DNA from 3 places in the Vibrio phycocola genome. Region 3 is predicted to be linked to each of the others. Evidence: predicted binding sites of a transcription regulator. Region 3 holds the regulator's gene; each other region holds the start of a gene.
The links. Region 3 encodes PurR, which represses purine synthesis genes. Its sites were predicted from a motif close to TNANGNAAACGTTTNCNTNA; they were not measured.

Region 1 (6,703 bases), on a different contig from region 3:
ATCGCGAGCTTGAGCATTAAACAATACTGATTTCGCCCAACCTTCACCTGCACCCAATACATCACCATACGAGAAGCCACCACAAGCCACTAAGCCTTGGTACTCATCTAATGCCGCTTGGCCAGTAAGAATATCACTCATGTGAATATCAACGGCTTCAAAGCCAGAGCGATCAAATGCCGCTGCCATTTCAACGTGAGAGTTAACACCTTGCTCACGTAATATCGCCATTTTCGGCTTCGCGCCTTTGGCAATATATGGCGCCGCAATATCTTCATTGACATCAAAGCTCAAACTGACGTTCAAACCTGGGTCTGAGTTATCTTTCTTCGCTTCAAACTCTTGGTCTGCACACGCTGGATTATCACGTAAACCTTGCATCTTGTGCGTTGTTTCTGCCCAGATAGTACGAAGCTCAGTACGATTACGCTCAAGAATCGTTACACCATTTTGCGTAATCACGATCGAATCGCTTGCTGCAACCGAACCGATAACATGTGAACATGCCGCTAAGCCGTTATCCGCCAATACGGAAAGAACCGTATCCACATCGCTGTTAGCAACTTGAACAACCGCGCCCAATTCTTCATTGAACAGAGCCGCTAATGCATCATCACCGAATGCATCAATCGCTACATTAACACCACAGTGACCGGCAAAAGCCATTTCAGCCAATGTTACGAACAAACCACCGTCGCCTTTATCGTGATAAGCAACAAGTTTGTCTTGAGTCACCAATGCTTGAATTGCATCGTAGAAGCCTTTTAACTGTTCAGCACTATCGACATCAGCGGGTTTATCACCAAGCTGTTTGTATACTTGAGCAAGTGCTGTCGCACCTAAACGATTTTTGCCGTTACCAAGATCAATGGCTATTAAGCTCGAATCACCTTTATCGGTGCGAAGCTGTGGCGTGACCGTTTTACGAACATCTTCCACGCGCGCAAATGCCGTAATAACCAAAGAAAGCGGAGACGTAACTTCTTTTTGTTCACCGTTCTCTTCCCACTTGGTCTTCATCGACATCGAGTCTTTACCTACCGGGATGGAAAGCCCAAGTGCAGGACATAGCTCTTCACCAACGGCTTTTACCGCTTCGTACAAACCCGCATCTTCACCTGGGTGACCCGCTGGAGACATCCAGTTTGCAGAGAGTTTGATATGTTTAATATCACCAATTTCGGTCGCCGCAATATTGGTTAATGACTCTGCAACCGCCAAACGAGCTGACGCACCAAAGTCTAATAATGCAACAGGTGTACGTTCACCCATCGACATCGCTTCACCATGGTAAGTATCAAAACTCGCCGCGGTCACAGCACAGTTCGCCACAGGCACTTGCCAAGGGCCTACCATTTGGTCACGAGCGACAAGCCCGGTTACCGAGCGGTCACCGATGGTAATCAAGAAGGTTTTTTCAGCAACAGCTGGTAAACGAAGAACACGATCAACCGCATCATTCAACTCAATTCCTGAACGCTCTAGCTCACTACCTTGCACTTTTAATGTCGTCGCATCACGATGCATTTTCGGCGGCTTGCCTAACAGAATATCTAACGGCATATCGATAGGACGATTATCGAAGTGCGAATCATCTAACGATAAATGACGCTCTTCTGTGGCCGTACCTACCACGGCATAAGGTGTGCGCTCGCGCTGGCAAATAGCATCAAACACTGGCATATTTTCTGGTGCGACAGCCATAACATAACGCTCTTGCGACTCGTTACACCAAATTTCAAGAGGGCTCATACCCGGCTCATCATTAGGTACATCGCGTAATTGGAATTTACCACCACGCTCACCATCGTTCACCAATTCAGGTAATGCGTTAGAAATACCACCAGCACCGACATCGTGAATAAAGGCGATTGGGTTATCGTCGCCAAGCTGCCAACAACGGTCGATCACTTCCTGACAACGACGTTCCATTTCTGGGTTTTCACGCTGTACTGAAGCAAAATCTAGGTTTTCTGCAGATTGACCAGAAGCCATTGAAGAGGCTGCACCGCCACCAAGGCCGATGTTCATCGCTGGACCGCCCAATACAATCAGGCTAGCACCAACTGGGATTTCTTTTTTCTCTACGTGCTCTTCACGAATGTTACCTAAACCACCGGCAATCATGATTGGCTTATGGTAGCCACGAACTTCTTCACCTGCATGTGAGGTGACTTTTTCTTCGTAAGTACGGAAATAACCAAGCAAGTTAGGACGACCAAATTCGTTGTTAAATGCAGCGCCACCTAATGGCCCTTCCAGCATAATGTCTAACGCATTGACGATTCGACCGGGTTTACCAAAATCAGTTTCCCATGGTTGTTCAAATCCAGGAATACGCAAGTTCGATACAGAGAATCCAACCAAACCTGCTTTCGGTTTACCACCAATTCCGGTTGCGCCTTCGTCACGAATTTCACCACCACTACCGGTCGCAGCACCTGGCCATGGAGAGATCGCTGTTGGGTGGTTATGTGTTTCCACCTTCATCAAGATATGGGCTGGCTCTTGATGATAAGTATATTGACGAGAATCAGGGTCAGCAAAGAAGCGCCCAACTTTCGAACCAGTCATAACAGCTGCATTATCTTTATACGCAGACAACACATAATCTGGCGTATTTTCGAACGTATTCTTAATCATCTTAAATAGCGATTTTGGCTGGTCGACACCGTCTATCGTCCAATCTGCATTAAAGATTTTATGTCGACAGTGCTCTGAGTTCGCTTGAGCAAACATCATCAACTCAATATCGGTAGGGTTACGACCTAAAGTTGTAAAGCTGGTCACAAGATAATCAATTTCATCTTCAGCAAGCGCCAAACCCAAAGCGACGTTCGCTTCTTCAAGTGCTTCACGGCCACCGGCAAGAATATCCACTGGTGTAAACGGCGCAGGCTCTGCAACGGTAAACAGTGCCGATGCTGCTTCCATATCCGTAAACACGGTTTCCATCATACGGTCATGAATTAAGGCTTTTACCGCTTCAACTTGCGCTTGAGTTAACTCAGAAGCACTTTCTATATAGTAAGCAGTACCACGTTCTAGACGCTTTACACTAGCCAAGCCACAATTGTGAGCGATATCAGATGATTTAGAAGACCAAGGGGAAATAGTCCCAGGACGCGGTGTCGCAAGAAGCAGTAAACCTTCTGGTTGATGGCTTTCAATCTTCGGTCCATAAGTCAGTAACTTTTCAAGCTTGTCTAACTCTTGACTAGTAAGCTCAGCCGTAAGATCGGCAAAATGCATAAATTCTGCATAGATACCAGTAACGGGTAAGCTTTGTTCACGACAAAGTTCAAGAAGTTTGTTAATACGAAACTCTGAAAGAGCTGGGGAACCGCGCAAAATTCTCATGTGCTTAGGTCTCTATTTAATGTTGATTAAGGTGACATTGGAATGACTTTAACGGCAGCCAAGGCTTCATTCCAATCTCATCTCGGATTTGGGGCGCATTATAAAGGAATTGCGAGTGTGATGTAACACCCAACGCAACCGTTTGCGTCATTTTTTTTGAAAACAGTGGCAACAGAATATCAGTACGTAAATCGAGTTTTTCAGCTTTATTTGCTCGAAGATATAGTTGTCAGTAGAATGACTCTATACTGAAAAATAATAATCTAACCTCGAGATGACTAATTGATGACAAAAATAGTTCGAAACTATGCGAGAAAATTCGTTGTACTCGCAGGGATTGTCACGCTTCTAGCAGGGTGTCAAATTGACTCAAAGCCCAAAAGTGAACTCGATAAAATACGAGATCGTGGCGTATTACGAGTCGGGACTCTGAACAATCAACTCTCTTATTTTATCAGTCCCGATGGTCCTTCGGGTTTAGATTACGAATTAGCGCGTGAGTTTGCTAATCAACTAGGCGTTAAACTTGAAATCACGCCAATCTATCGAGTCTCTTCGCTCTTTCCTGCATTAAAAAATGATGAAATTGATCTCGTTGCCGCTGGACAAATTCAAACACCGGAGCGAATCAAGGAATTTAGACCCGGCCCTGCTTATTACTATGTCAGTCAGCAATTGGTGTATAAAAAAGGCACATTAAGACCACGGAATATGGCCGACCTTATAAAAATCCAGAAAGAGTCATTAGCTGAATCTCATAAATTGAAAGACATCTTTCGCATCGTAGAAAATAGCCATTTTCAACAGACCTTAGAGCCATTACATCAAAGCAACCCAGAACTGAGTTATGCCCTAGATCGTAACGCCGATGTTAACGATCTTTTAAAGCAAGTCTCATTGGGAACATTGCGTTATACCATGGCAGACTCTGTTGAAATTTCTCTGGCTCAACGCGTACACCCTGACATCGCGCCTGCATTTGAATTAACCGAAGATCAGTCAGTTTCTTGGTTTATCCGTCGGTCAGATGATGAAAGCCTTTATGCAATGATGGTTGAGTTTTTTGGGCAGCTAAAGCAATCAGGTTCTCTCGCTTCTCTTGAGGAAAAATACATTGGGCATATTGGGACATTTGATTATGTTGATACCAGAGCCTTTATTCGGGCACTCGATTCAACACTTGAAGAATGGCAAGATTTATTCCAAAAGTATTCAGATGAATTTGATTGGCGCCTTATTGCAGCAATTGGGTATCAAGAATCTCATTGGGATCCCAAAGCAAAATCGCCCACCGGTGTTCGAGGCCTTATGATGTTGACACTTCCTACAGCGAAAAGTGTCGGTGTTGACGATAGACTCGACCCAGAGCAATCAATACGTGGTGGTGTTGCTTATTTCCGCCGTATGTTTAAAGCGATTCCTGACTCAGTTCCTCATCACGAAAAAACGTGGTTTGCTCTCGCGTCATATAATATGGGACTCGGACATGTGATTGACGCACGTAAATTAACTAAGGAACTGGGTGGCGATCCGAATGCATGGAACGATGTAAAAGAACGTTTACCACTTTTGCGAAAAAAGAAATATTACAGCACAACGAAATATGGGTTTGCTCGGGGTGATGAAGCACTCTCTTATGTCGAAAACATTCGTCGCTATTACCAAAGTATTATTGGTCATATTGATGAGAAGCAAAAAAGTAACAGTGACAATAACACCGACGATATCGCCGTTATTCCTGTCGTAGCGCCATTTTATGCAACGAGTGTCCCGAAAGATGCTTCTGTTACATTAGTCACAAATGAAACAGAGAGCACATCTACAGCCCCAGATGATTCGGCTGCATCTGAGTCACAAGAAAAAGAAGAGAAAGCTAAAGAGAGCAAAGCATCAACCGATGCTAGTAAGCCCAAATCAGAAGCAACTCAAAAAACAAAGAAAAAAGAGATAACAGATAAAACAGCTAAGGCAACTAAGGACAGTGCAACTAAAAAAGCGGCAGCACAAACAGACTCGAAGAAAGCTGAAAAAAAAGAAGCCGTAGAAAAAGTACAAGACAAAGTTGAAGAAACAAAAGAAGAAGCTAAAAGCACCGCTTCAGAAAACTCAAAATAAGAGACGAGAATTGAACTTATGATCCTAGCCAAAGTTAAAATGGCTAGGATTCATTACTACTTTCATCGCTGTTGGTTGTCGCTCTGACCTGACGTTTTTGTTCTTTTTTCTCTTTACGCCGGCGCTTAAAAAACGCCTGCAGTTGCGCTCGGCATTCTTGCTCTAGAACTCCTCCCACAATATCAGCATGGTGGTAACTAGCCTCACTACCAAACAAGTTAATCACGGTTCCTGCCGCGCCTGCTTTTAGGTCTGGAGCACCATACACAATGCGTTTAACCCGCCCATGAAGCAAGGCTCCAGCGCACATTGGACAAGGCTCCAAGGTAACATAGAGAGTGGTATCTGTTAGACGATAATTTTCCAGAACACGTCCAGCTTTGCGCAACACATCAATTTCAGCGTGCGCTGTCGCATCATGCTTTGAGATCGACTGATTCCACCCTTCGGCAATCACCTTGCCATCTTTCACTAGCAAGGCGCCAACTGGAACTTCACCTTCCAATTCAGCTTGGTGTGCTAGCTCTAATGCGCGCTGCATAAAACGGATATCTTCTGTCGCTTTACACTCTGTAGACACTATGTTCTCTCTCAATTTGTTGGGTCACTATTTAAAACACAACCACTATAATAATGGTCAAGGTACTCATCGGCTATTCATTTTATCGTATGTTGAATAGTGTTAATCAAACTCACTGTATTTCGCGATCATGGTTGTCGCGGATATTGAGCCAGTTTCACCGCTGCTTAATTGCCAGCGTCCTGTCGCCTCAACTTTCTTGACGTTACCTGCAACCAATAGCTCAATCACTTTGCTTTCGAGCTCAATACCATCAGGATAGGATATTGTTTTTGAACCAATACCGGTGTCAAAATCGATAACCGCGGCTTCTGATATTTCTGAATTGGCGCCACGTGTTCGCAGAGATTCAAAATAATTATCGATATGGTTAGCGGCTTTCATTTTATACTGGCCGTGTTCAAATTTAACCAATAAACCCTGTTCAACTTGAATTAGCCCTACCACAACAAGACTCAATAACATCAGTGAAACAACAACTTCAAGTAAGGCAACACCGTAACTGGAGCGAGGTCTATATCTATTCACTGGTGGCATATTCATCTCCCCATGAACCAAATACCCAACCAACAGGGCGGATATGAGCTAAAGGCCTTGCAATCAGATCTCGCTGATATTGAAAATGCAGTTGGCCTTTAATAACCGCAT
Region 2 (6,703 bases), on a different contig from region 3:
GGAGTGTGAATTTCAGATGTAAGAATATTGGATTGGGTTTTATAGCTTACCCAACGGTCGATTCCAATGATCAAGGCTAGCGTTATCAATAAAGCCATAATAGTCATAGATAACCACTGCTTCATTCGATATACATTAATCTTAATTCCCATCTACTGGCAAAACTTCCGGTCTAATAAATTAATATGAGTCTATTAGATATTACAATAGCAAACATCATATCTCGATTCAGTTGTTTTGGCGTTCGGAATTAATAAGGTACACATTTCTATGATATTGCTCAAAGCACAGCGACCTCTTGTTGAGAGGTCGCAGAGATATCGCTCAGGACAGCGATGGTTAGAATAGGTTAAGAGAGTTAGATCTAATTAATAGGCTGTTCGTTTGTAGCTCCGATATTCTGGCTTCCAAAAGTTAACCTCAATAGCTCGTTCCAGTGCTTCTTCACTAATTTCTGGTGCGACTTGCTGTTCAATCGCTTTTAAGCCTACGGCAAGTGCTATTTTCTTTGATACTGTGTGAATCTCTTCTAGAGGTGGTAGTAATGAACCATCGCCGGTAATGGCTAGCGGTGAACATTCTGCAAGCGCTCGACTGGATTCCATTAGCATTTCAGTTGTGACACGCGTGGCGTTAGACGCCAAAACACCCAAACCGATCCCAGGGAAAATATAGCTGTTATTACATTGAGCAATTTCAAAAGTTTTATCGCCAACTTGTACTGGAGAAAAAGGACTTCCTGTTGCAACCAGAGCTTCGCCATGGGTCCAGTTGAGAATATTGTTCGGCGTACCTTCAACTCGGCTAGTCGGGTTCGATAATGGGAACACAATGGGTCTCGAACAGTGTTTGTGCATCTCTTTGATTACATCTTCGCTAAACAGTCCCGGGGCACCAGAAACGCCGATTAGGACAGTCGGTTTTGCTTCTCTAACGACGTCGAGTAATGAAAAACCATTCCCTTCAGTGTGCCAGTTTTGAGTGCTTTCTTTTTTCTGGACTAAGCGTTGTTGGAAATCCAGTAAGTTTGGCATTCCCTCTTGGAGTAAACCCCAACGGTCGACCATATAAACTTGAGAGCGCGCTTGTTCATCGCTAATTCCTTCAGATACCATCTGTGCAATAATTGCTTCAGCGATACCACAACCAGCAGAGCCCGCACCGAGAAAGGTAATTCTTTGCTTTGACAGTTGGCTTCCGGCAGCTTTACATGCCGCCATTAAAGATCCGACTGTGATCGCGGCTGTTCCCTGAATGTCATCATTGAAGCAACAAATTCTATCTTTATAGCGCTCAAGCAAGGGCATCGCATTGATTTGAGCAAAATCTTCAAACTGTATTAGAACGTCAGGCCAGCGGCGCAATACTGCTTGGATAAATTCTTCGACGAATTCGTTGTACTCTTCTCCGGTGATCCGAGTGTTTCGCCACCCCATATACATAGGGTCATCTAAACGCTGTGGGTTATTGGTACCAACATCTAATACGATAGGCAAAGTATAAGCAGGGCTGATACCTCCACAGGCGGTGTAGAGTGACAACTTGCCTATTGGGATACCCATACCACCGATGCCTTGATCGCCAAGCCCTAGGATACGTTCACCATCGGTTACCACAATAATTTTTACGTTTTGGTTAGAGGCATTATTTAATAAATCATCAATTCTATCTCGGTTAGGGTAGGAGATAAAAACGCCACGCCCGCGACGGTAAATATTGGAGAAGTTCTCACATGCTGCGCCCACAGTTGGTGTGTAGATGATAGGCATCATTTCAGTAACATGGTTTTGTACTAACCGGTAATAGAGCGTTTCATTAGTATCTTGAATATTACGTAAGTAGATATGCTTATCCATGTCACTATCAAAGCTGCAATATTGACGGTATGCGCGGTCAACTTGCTCTTCAATTGTTTCGGTAATTTCGGGTAACAGTCCTTCGAGGTTGAACGAACGGCGCTCATCAGTAGTGAATGCGGCCCCTTTATTAAGAAGTGGCGTACTGAGTAGTGCCGTTCCGGCATAGGGGATATATAGCGGGCGTTTGTCATGATTCATGTTAAACCTATTAGTCGATATTTGAAGGATACGAATAAAGTGTAATTGGCGGCTTATGTTATGTAAATAGAAAGGAAAGGTATAAGTTGTTGGAACCGAGTTACATTTGCATAACAAATGTTTTAGTTTTTTAAATTGACTGATGATTAAACAGGACTTAATTCATGGTTGAAAATATTAATCAACTAGACACCTATGATGAATGAGATGTTCGATAACTGTTGCGATTTTGTTTTTTATATAGCCATTTAATATATCTCGAGGCTATAAAAGACCGTTTTTTTATATTCCATTGCTATATTAACTTGGTTCATTAATAGTCAGATCATCATGGTATGACATGACGGGGAGGCGAGATGAATAATTCAGCAGCAATGAATATCGAATTTGATTACACCAACTTTCTTGGAGAAAGTAGCAATCATCATTGGACTTTTGTTGAACTCTTTGGATTTAAGTGGCCATCAGTCGGGAATAATCCAAATCAGGAGTTGGATAAAACCGCTGAACAAAAGCTTTGGGATGCCGCGATGAATCGCTTGTCATCTCAGCATAGCGATGAGTCGAATATCATAGTGCTGGTGGAGCTGGCTAGGGTGCTGGGTATTAGTTGTTTTCGTTTGAAAATGCCGTATCAGATACCTATGGAACAGCGAACATTGATCGAACAGCAAGCAAATGCGAATTTGATCATTATTGCTCCAGAAGAATTTTTGGTGATGTTGTTATAGAAGCTTTCTTGCTTTTTCTGGGCTAAAATTGCAAAAGGGACTTCAAATGAAGTCCCTTTTTGATGTGATAATTCTGATTAGTCGATCAAACCATATTGGGTTCTGAGTACATCAATAATTTCCTGTTTAGGGTTTTCACTCAGATGTAATGGTTTTCCTATCACTTTTTCAGCAATTTCAATGTAGGTTTTAGAGACATTCATCATTGCTTCAAGTGGTAGTTCATTGTCTTTAGCAAGCGCTTCGCGTTCAGGCATACGCTCTTTATTAAGCAAAATATCTGGGTCTGGGAAATGGTTCAATAAGAATTGGCGGAAGCCTTCTTTTGAATTCTCCACTATTTTGCCTTTGTTGTAGGCTGCTTCGTCCCATAAGCGTGATGAATCTGGCGTACCAACTTCGTCCATGTAAATCAGTTTTTCTTGGCCTTTAGCATTAGTGACATAACCAAATTCGAACTTGGTATCAACAAAGATTTGTCCGATTTGCGCTAATGCGTTGCTAATCACGTCAAAACCTTGCGAAAGCAGTACTTCATATTGAGCAATGTCGTCTTTGGTGCTGAAATTAAATGCGGCGAAATTCTCTTCAATGTTGGCTTTAGTGATGTTGACATCATCCGCTTCCGGAACCCCAGGAATTCCTTTTAATATTCCTTTTGTGGAAGGCGTCATAATAAGTTCAGGTAGTTCTTTGTCTTTTCCTAACCCTTCCGGTAATTGAATACCACAAAATTCACGTTCGCCTTTCTCATACGCACGCCACATTGAGCCAGTAATGTACTTACGACAAATTGCTTCAATCATTACAGGTTTGGCTTTCTGTACGATCCAGACAAATGGGTGAGGGATATCTAAGATATGACTATCTGCTAGCCCGTTATCTTTAAATAATTGGAACCAATGATTGGAAATAGCGTTAAGCGCCGCTCCTTTACCTGGAACACCTTTAAGGCCGCCTTCAGCATGCCATACGCAATCGAAAGCCGAAAGGCGATCACTGATCACCATAATAGCCAAAGGTGCATCCGACGCAACATCGTAACCTTTTTCGAGAATCAGACGCTTACTATCTTCTTCGGTAAGCCAATAAACAGAACGGACTTTACCGCTATGTACTGGGAGGTGAGTTCGAATTGGGAGGTCATCGTTGACGGCAAGAACTTGATCTGCAAGGCTCATTAAGACATTCCTATCATTTATAAAACGCCACATAGAGATGGGTTATTGGATAAAAAATTGCTGAGCGAATAATACCAGAACTTGAGTGATACGCCATCTAAAAAGCAAACGATTGCTTAATTTTATTTGGCCGAGATTTTAGATTAGAGAATAACAAAAACGTAGAGTACTTAAAAAGAAAAAATTTAAGCGAAAACAAGGATGTTTTCGCTAACAACAGTACAACGAGGCATCAATTAGTGAAGTAGAGTGCTTCTCGTATTGATGAAAAACAATTGACAGTCATGGATTTCGGCCAGGATATATAAACGAGATTGTTGTTCTACAGGAATTTGGTTTGAGGCAACGATAGCACTGGCATTACCGGAGTAGATGGCTTTTTCAACGACATCTGATTCGGAAAACTGGCGAGAAGGCATTAAATGAATCACTTTGCTACTCCAAGATTGATCAGTCGATACTTCGACAATGTGATGACGTGGGCATTGCGATGTAAACATAATCCATTGTGGAAGGTGCGCCAGTTCGCTTAATTGATCATTGACACCATATAAGTTAACTCGGCTTTCTGAAGAGAGAAATAGATGGTCATTGTTTTCAATAGAATTTACTGTGTTAAAAATCATAATACTGTTTCCCTGTACATGCTGTATGCCTATACAGTATTATTTTCCGCAGTACTGATCAAGTAAAAATTGTTCATTTTGCAAACATAAATGTGATTGAGTTCTATATATGTGCTACAAAAATAGTCAAATTAAGAAAATGAGATGTGATATAGGATGGAACTTAAGGAGAACATAGGGGTATATATTTATGATAATACAGATGTTTTTAGGATTTGGTATCCATAGCGGAATATTCATAGCCAACGAAACTGGATCTACGATAGGAGTGTTGAGAGGTCAGCAGGGATATCTGTAGGAATAGGACTATTACGTTCTATGACAAGTCGTTTGTGCAATCGAGCAAAGCTTCAACTACAGCAAAACAGATGAATTATCGTTGGATTGGACACAGTAATCTGTTTTGCGAGTTCTTGCATTAAATCGATGAGTAGGGAGCTCATTCGATTGCATACTATTGATGAGGATTAATTGTATTAGGCGTGACGCGCTAAATTGTTTTCGTTGGGAAAGCGTTGCAATGCTGCAAGTTCAGCTAGATTAAATTGGCGGACATCCAAGCGAGCAAGTTCATTACAATCTTCACATGAGTGGTGACACTTTCCATCGACATAATGATGCTTTGTTAAATAGTTAGGTTGATTGCACCAGTCGCAAACACCTTCGATAGTAAACATTAAATTTCTCCCAAATATTACTAGTTATATTGTAAGACATATTAATGCAGTTAATTATTACACAGATGTTAACAATTAGTTAAATCTAGCCCATTAAGTGTGACTAATGTCTATTTATATAGTGGACTGACTCAATTTAATTCTGTTTATTGAATCCTAGACTTGCGTGCTTGTTGTGCTTTTTTAAGCGTAACGAGCAGTTTAAGGGAGTGGTTTAGATTCGTCATTGCTGAATCGGTTCCGCCTGCGTCGGGGTGATAGATTTTACTTAACTGGCGATAACGCAGTTTTAATTGCTTTTCATCGGGGATAGCTTTAGAGCTGCATCCAAATAGAACACAGGCATGTTCCAATTGCTGTTGATTAGCTGACGGTTTTTTATCTTGGCTTTGTTGTAGCTTTTTGTATTGCTTAACTATCTTAGACATTTGTTGTTTTTGTCTTTCAACAGTACGTTGGCTTGATTTTAGCTGTTTTGATAGATCATCTTGTTTTTGTCTTTGCTGACCCGTTTGTTTAATTCGTTTTTTTCTACTGCGAATCTTTAGTGAACCAGTTATAAGAGCGAATATCGCAATTGCACTAATGGTTATGATATCAGTATGGGCGATGCCATTTGTTTGATTAATAGGATCGCCAGTTTTCTTATCCGTTTCTTCTGAGTTCAGCGATAGCGTTTCAGACAATTGTTCAAGCTGTTGGACTCGCTGCAGTCTCTTTCCATCGAATTTTGCCTGTAATAGCGCATTGTATTGTTCTTCTGCTGCTTCTGAGTCTATCGCTGCAATTCGATACCAGGCAATACTTTGATCGATAGACGCAATCCTATCGCCATATTGAGAGTAAAATTCTCCAAGCCTTATAGCATCATCATGGTTTCCTTTAACGGCGTGTAAGCTAAGCCAATACAGAGCTTCTTGTAGTTCTTGAGATGATGGGGTGTCGGTAAGATAGAGTTTGATTAACTCCTTTTGCGCCGGGATGCTTCCCAATTCCGAGGCTTGTTCAAACCAGTATTGTGCTTTTTGTATCGAAGGTTCAACACCCGTTCCTTGTTGATAAGTAACGGCTAATTGATATTGAGCGAGTGGATCACGCTGTGCAGCGAGGCGTTGTAATTCATTGATATCACTAGCATGTGATTGCCATGCGATTAAACTAATTAGTAACGTCGATGCAAGCTTCAAATGCCTTATTCTCTCTTTCCATTGAAATAAAGGATATCAATAAAGATACAAGATGACGGAAATTATCTTCGTATCTTTATCGGTCTAATACTTTATTGTAGTGGAAGAATTTGAATTTCGACACGTCGATTACATGCACGTCCCGCAGCAGTATCATTGCTACATAACGCAACACGTTCTCCGTAACCTCGAGAAATAGCACGTCCAGCAGTAACGCCTTGTGATACCAAATAGGCTCTGACTG
Region 3 (6,703 bases):
GATTTGCTCATCTCGTTGAAGCTGCATCTGATTTCTTTGTTATGCCATCAGAATTTGAGGCGTGCGGATTGAATCAAATCTACAGTATGGCTTATGGAACACTACCCATTGTTCGAGAAGTTGGTGGTCTGAAAGATACCGTTATCGATTATGATAAAGATTCGGATAATGCGACCGGTTTTGGTTTTATCGATCCTTCCCCTGAAGCACTTTTAATTAGCATGCAGAGAGCGCTATTGGTTTATCTTCAGCAACCTAGCACCTTTTTGGAGATGCAGCAGAGAGCGATGCGTAAAGATTTCAGTTGGCATGAATCTGCACATGAATATATAAAGATGTACCATAAAGCGTTACAAAATCTATAATAGATAAAAAGCGCTTCGGCGCTTTTTTTGTGTTAATGTTTAATTAAATATATTGCGAAAAGTTGAGTAAATGTCGAACGATATTCTTTTTCATAAGGTTTATCCTCACTCCACATCTGAAGAATGGGTTGTGTTCATTCATGGTGCGGGTGGGAGTTCGTCGATCTGGTTTAAGCAGATCAAAGAATATAAAAAGCACTTTAATTTACTACTGATAGATCTCCGTGGCCATGGCCGCTCTAATCAACTATTCAAAGACTGGCTTCATGATAAGTATACTTTTAAATCTGTAAGTAAAGATGTCATTAAAGTACTCGATCATTTGGATATTGAACGTGCGCACTTTGTAGGTATGTCTTTGGGAACCATTATAGTACGTACAATTGCAGAACTGGCTGAAAGCCGCGTAAATACTATGATATTAGGTGGTGCTATTACTCGATTTGATACGCGCTCACAAATATTAGTCTCTATAGGCCATGCGAGTAAACATATCATTCCGTACATGTGGTTGTATCGTTTATTTGGCTACATAATTATGCCTCAAGTCGCTCAAAAAGAGTCACGTAACTTATTTGCACGAGAAGCAACAAAGTTGTGTCAAAAAGAATTTAAACGTTGGTTTACCTTAACAGCGGAAGTGAATCCTTTAATGCGCTATTTTCGTGAGAGAGAAGCCGCTATTCCTACGCTATATGTGATGGGGGAGTTAGATTATATGTTTATTCAACCCGTGAGAGAGATGGTTGCTGGGCACTCGTTAAGTGAATTACGCTTGATACCTAATTGCGGCCATGTGTGCAATGTTGAATCACCAGAGCTCTTCAACACGCACTCAATAGGGTTTATAAAAAAGCACCAACAAAAGTATGGTGCGTAGTTTCAAGTCTATAGTTTGTTTAGCAGTTCATCGCGACGCGATTGAGGGATAACTGACCAATGTTTGCCTTCTATCGCCCCTTCTAGTGACCACAGTAGCTCTAAAGATATAGAAGAGCTAGCATGCGACTCTTTGATAGCTTTATAAGCATTTAATGCGCCTTCGGTGATGAGGTCTTCTACAGAATTAATGCCAGCCTTTTTTAACATCCTTTCTGTGGTCAGACGTAAATTGGGTAGGTCTTTTATCCGTTGTGGCTTTTTTGTTAATTGAGTCTGCTTTTCGCTGATGGCAAAGTCAAAAGCATTTTTGCCGAGTGTAAATACGTCTTCAGGGTTATTCCAACAATTATCGTCGAGGGCGTAATATTTAGTGACGACTGGGAAACCGCGTTTTGCATAAGAGTATGGCTTATACCCTCGAGATTTAAAATCGTCTAGTGTTAACTTATCTGCTCTAATATGGAGTCTGTTCTGTACAACAAGAGCAAACATAACGCCGTTAGCAAATATTCCAAAACCACCAAACATGGAGCGAGAAGTGATTGAGCCGAGAGTCTCAAAAAGGTGCATCGAATCTTTCAGTATTGGTTTATCCATATCGCAATCTTCTATATTCCTAGCTTCTGAGTATTGTGTTGAGCTTTTACAAGGCTTTTTGATTATAGTTTGACCAAGTAATAATGTGATTTTAGTTCATAGAATGGGATAGAGCAATATTGAATATAAGAATAAATATCAAGAGATGAGAAAATTATTTATTTCTTATCTTTAATACACTTAGTCAAGTTTCTTTACTGAAAAGCGTTCAACAATTTCTGGATGCATTTCGAAAACGCGTCGTTCATGTTGCTTGTTTTTTATACGCTGGAGTAAGATTTCAAACGCATTTTTTCCGACGCGACGTTTAGGCTGATGAATTGTGGTTAACGGTGGAGAAAAGTATTCAGAGATTTCAATATTGTCATAACCAATTACTGAAATGTCTTCGGGTATTCGAATTCCTTTTTGCTGTAATCGGCTCATTAGACCTAATGCCATTGTATCGTTAAAACAAAAAACCGCGGTGGGTTTAGTATCCATTGCAATAATGCTGTCGGCGGCTAAAACAGCGGTGTCACATTCAAAGTTGCCTTCTAGAATCCAGTCTTCATTAATCGCAAGATTGGCTTCGTTCATTGCGCGGCGAAAGCCTATAATACGCTCTTTACAGGCGGCTTTATTTAAGTGTCCACTAAGACATGCGATGTCTCTATGACCATGTTTAATCAAATAACGGGTTGCTAAGTATCCACCTTCTTCCGAATTATCAATAATTTTATCTGATTGTGAGCTCTCTGGCCCCCAGTCCATGATTACTTTAGGAACCTCACTGTAGCTGTCGAGCATCACTAAGAGCTCTTCCGTGAGGTCAGAACACATGACTAAGATCCCATCGACACGTTTTTCAGCCAACATACGAATGTAGTCGCGTTGCTTTTCGTATATCCCACCTGTGTTACATAGGATTAATGTATAGCCTTGACGGTAGCAGTAATTTTCGACTCCATCGATAACTTCAGAAAAAAATGGGTTGGTCGATTGAGTGACTAGCATCCCAATTGTTTGAGTTGAGTTACATTTGAGGCTTCGAGCAACGGCACTTGGTGAGTATTTCAACTCTTTAACTGCCGTATTCACTTTCTCTTGTGTCGCTTCAGCAACAAAACGCGTTTTATTGATTACGTGAGAAACGGTTGTGGTTGATACGCCAGCTAATCGAGCTACATCTTTAATTGTTGACATTATTATTCCTGAGATAATTTAACTCTAAGACCAAGAATTAATTACATTAAATATAACGAATCTAGGCCTATATTAATTGAATCAATTAGATGAATAAAATGTTATTTATGTTGAGCTATGAAAATGAACTTACAGATTGTTCGGTTTGAGGTTGTTTTTCACTTTCTATCCATTGGTTTACATAATGCCAAAGAAGGCCTAACGTTTCATACCAATACCGTTCTGTTTGTTCCAAGTAGCGTGCTCTAGGTAGATATTTTTCCCACGCTTGTTTTATGTCTCGCTGGGCTAAAAAATTTGTTGGGGCCGGAATTGGGAAAACCCGAGCACTGTGAAACTCGACAATAGCGCGACGCATATGACTTGCAGAAGTAACAACAACTAGCTTCTTTTCTTCAATAAAGCGAGCGGCTTGGAATGCTTCTTCATGTGTATTTTTTGCAGCTTCTAGCAACACAATATCTGACTTAACCACACCCAATGCGAGCGCAACTTTGGCGAGCATTCTTGCGTGGCTGACTTCCGTTTCTGCATTGTATCCAGATAAGATTAGTTTTGAGCCTGGATACATGCGCATGATACGAATTCCTTCGGTTAACCTCATTAATCCCGCTCGACTTAATTCTGAGGTTGGTGGTAGATCATCGTCTACAACGTGACCACTGCCTAACACCATCACATAATCAATATGCCCTTCTATAGGTAAGAAAGCGGAGTATTGGCGTTCAAGAGGAAGAAGTAAACGGCTAGAAACGGGTTGGAATGCGGCGAGAAAAATTATCGTAAATGAAAAGAGGACGAACCAACAACCTGTGCGCCTTTTGGTTGTGAACATAATCAACATTAGCCCAATAAAGCCAATGATCAGCATTGCGGGCAGAGGCATTAACAAGGAAGCAATTATCTTTTTTAATTCAAACATAAAAGTCAGTTGTCCGAAAAAACAGCAAATAGGATGAAAATAACAGATTCCTCTTTATAATCACCGTCCCTATGCGAGAATAGCCGCACGTATTCCAATCATACCTTAAGCTACCGTGACAGAAGATCGTAATTTCGACGATATTGCACACAAATTTGCGAAAAACATATATGGCTCTGACAAAGGAGACATACGACAGCAGATTGTTTGGGAAGATATTGAACGAATTTTATCAATATTTCCAGATAAATTAATGCCGCTGCATATTTTAGACGCAGGTGGTGGTTTGGCACAACTTTCACAAAAGTTGGCAAAAAACAATCATTTAGTGACATTATGTGATCTCTCTTGTGAAATGCTCGAATTAGCAAAAGTGGAGATTGAAAAAAACCAATTGCTTCCTCAGTATCGCTTTGTGCATTCTCCTATTCAGAGACTAAGCCGACATTTAGATACTCCGGTTGATCTGATTTTGTTTCATGCCGTAATGGAATGGTTAGCAGATCCACAAACGGTATTAAGAGAACTATTGCAGCATTTAAAACCTGGTGGCGTCGTGTCGATTATGTTTTATAACCACCATGGCTTGGTTTACAAGAATGTTGTTTGTGGCAATATTCCTCACGTGTTGAATGGAATGCCATTTAAGAAACGTTTTAAATTACAACCACAAAAAGGACTCATTCCAAGTGATGTTTACCGCTGGATTGAAGACAGCGATTGTCAGGTTGTGGGAAAAAGTGGAATTCGGTGTTTCAGTGATTACATTGGAAACCAACAACATATGGGTGAGTACACGTCAGAAGATGTACTCAATCTAGAACGTCGTTTATGTCGTGAAGAGCCTTATCTTTCAATGGGGCGTTACATTCATGTCTGGGCGCGAAAAAATTAAGGGTTACGATAAAAGATGAGTGATTTGAATCACGATTCCGATACACAGACGTTAAGTGAATTGGTCGGGTGGATCAAACAGCATGACTTTATGCTGGATCTATCGACGGAACGACTCGCCTTTCTAATTTCTATTGCGGTATTGAGCAATGAGCGGTTTGATGAAGAGTTAGGTGAGGCTGAATTGCACGATGTATTTGCTATCGCAACCGATTCATTCAGTGAAACGGGTGAAGCATCGAGTTTCCGTGCAAATAATGCGATTAATGATCTTGTCAATCAACGTCTGCTACGTCGATTTACGAGCTCTATTAATGATGGCGCAAGTATTTATCGTCTTTCTCATTTGGCATTAGGTATCACCGAATATTATGTTCGTCATCGGGAATTTTCGAAGTTAAAGCTTTCAATTCAACTCTCTATGGTTGCGAGCGAGATGGCTCGTGCAAAAGAAGCAGCCGAAGACGGTGGTGATACAAGCCATTGGTATAAATCCGTTTTTGCGATTTTAAAGTATTCCGTCGGTGAGATATTTGATCAAATCGATCTCAACCAACGTGCAATGGATGACCAACAACAAGATGTGAAAGACCAAATTGCAGATCTATTGAATAAAGATTGGCGTGAAGCGATTAACAACTGTGAACAGCTACTTACGGAAACCTCGACGACGTTGCGTGAATTACAAGATACGTTGCAAGCGGTAGGAGATGAGCTACAAGCCCAGATACTCGATATCCAAGAGTTAACTTACGGTGAATCTGATCTTCAATTTATTGATGAAGTGTTATATCAATTGCAACAGAAGTTAGATCGCATCACCAGTTGGGGACAGCAAGCGATTGATTTATGGATTGGTTATGATCGTCATGTACATAAGTTTATTCGTACCGCAATTGATATGGACCAAAATCGAGCGTTCAGTCAGCGATTGCGCGACTCAGTTCAGACATATTTTGACACTCCTTGGTATTTAACTTATGCCGATGCTGAACGGTTAACCGATTTACGAGACGAAGCTTTAGTACTTAGAGAAGCAGAAGTCACAGGACTTGTGCCGATGGAAGTAGAGTATGAAGAGTTCCAAGAAGTTAACCAAGAAATTGCCAAGCATGTAGGTGTCTTACTAGGGGCTCATAAAGACGAAGGTCGACCAATCGATCTTGGCAGTGTTTTGAAAAATTATTTAGCGACGCACCCATACGCTTCACATTTTGATTTAGCTCGTATAGTCATTGATCAAGCAGTGCGACTTGGTTATTCAGAGCAAGATTACCGCGCAATACAGCCTGATTGGCAAGCCATTAACGATTACGGTGCAAAGGTACAAGCAAATGTTATCGACAGATACTAACGAATATATGCCGGAACAACTGGCGAAAGCAATTTCTAATCCACTATTTCCAGCATTAGACAGTTTGCTTCGAGCCGGACGTCACATTGGAAATGAAGACTTAGACAATCACGCATTTCTTTCCGATTTTGAACATGATTTGGCAGCATTTTACCAACGCTATAATGTCGAGTTGGTGAAAGCGGCGGAAGGTTTCTTCTATCTTCGCCCTCGTTCAACGACTTTAATTTCACGAAGTGTTCTCTCCGAGCTCGATATGCTTGTTGGTAAGGTGTTGTGTTATTTATATCTGAGCCCGGAACGTCTAGCTCATGAAGGCATTTTTACCCAACAAGAATTGTTTGAAGAGTTACTCGCGCTCTCCGATGAGAAAAAGTTATTACGGTTGATCTCTCTCCGTGCGGCTGGCAGTGATCTCGATAGAGAGAAATTGTTTGATAAAGTGAAAACATCATTACGCCGACTTAAACGCCTAGGAATGATAACCACACTCGGTGAAAGTGA

Region 1: the regulator PurR is predicted to act here: its motif matches at 3,491-3,510, upstream of purL (phosphoribosylformylglycinamidine synthase).
Region 2: the regulator PurR is predicted to act here: its motif matches at 4,070-4,089, upstream of ACXJY6_RS07490 (phosphoribosylaminoimidazolesuccinocarboxamide synthase).

Annotation. Positions count from the first base shown of each region.
Region 1 covers NZ_JBTAMQ010000019.1:29,411-36,113, forward strand. Annotated here, with positions in the region: gene purL (phosphoribosylformylglycinamidine synthase) at 1-3,360, opposite strand, end outside; partial or broken gene mltF (membrane-bound lytic murein transglycosylase MltF) at 3,646-5,047, shown strand; gene tadA (tRNA adenosine(34) deaminase TadA) at 5,519-6,055, opposite strand; gene ACXJY6_RS18620 (hypothetical protein) at 6,158-6,592, opposite strand; gene ACXJY6_RS18625 (hypothetical protein) at 6,576-6,703, opposite strand, start outside.
Region 2 covers NZ_JBTAMQ010000004.1:274,762-281,464, forward strand. Annotated here, with positions in the region: gene ACXJY6_RS07475 (SanA/YdcF family protein) at 1-125, opposite strand, end outside; gene ACXJY6_RS07480 (NAD-dependent malic enzyme) at 369-2,057, opposite strand; gene ACXJY6_RS07485 (hypothetical protein) at 2,414-2,788, shown strand; gene ACXJY6_RS07490 (phosphoribosylaminoimidazolesuccinocarboxamide synthase) at 2,866-3,969, opposite strand; gene ACXJY6_RS07495 (hypothetical protein) at 4,206-4,595, opposite strand; gene ACXJY6_RS07500 (hypothetical protein) at 5,072-5,272, opposite strand; gene ACXJY6_RS07505 (hypothetical protein) at 5,419-6,459, opposite strand; gene ACXJY6_RS07510 (YiaD family glycine zipper/OmpA-like lipoprotein) at 6,552-6,703, opposite strand, start outside.
Region 3 covers NZ_JBTAMQ010000002.1:34,513-41,215, reverse strand. Annotated here, with positions in the region: gene glgA (glycogen synthase GlgA) at 1-365, shown strand, start outside; gene ACXJY6_RS03770 (alpha/beta fold hydrolase) at 436-1,245, shown strand; gene ACXJY6_RS03765 (TfoX/Sxy family DNA transformation protein) at 1,254-1,844, opposite strand; gene purR (HTH-type transcriptional repressor PurR) at 2,025-3,029, opposite strand; gene elyC (envelope biogenesis factor ElyC) at 3,145-3,951, opposite strand; gene cmoM (tRNA uridine 5-oxyacetic acid(34) methyltransferase CmoM) at 4,067-4,846, shown strand; gene mukF (chromosome partition protein MukF) at 4,862-6,199, shown strand; gene mukE (chromosome partition protein MukE) at 6,180-6,703, shown strand, end outside.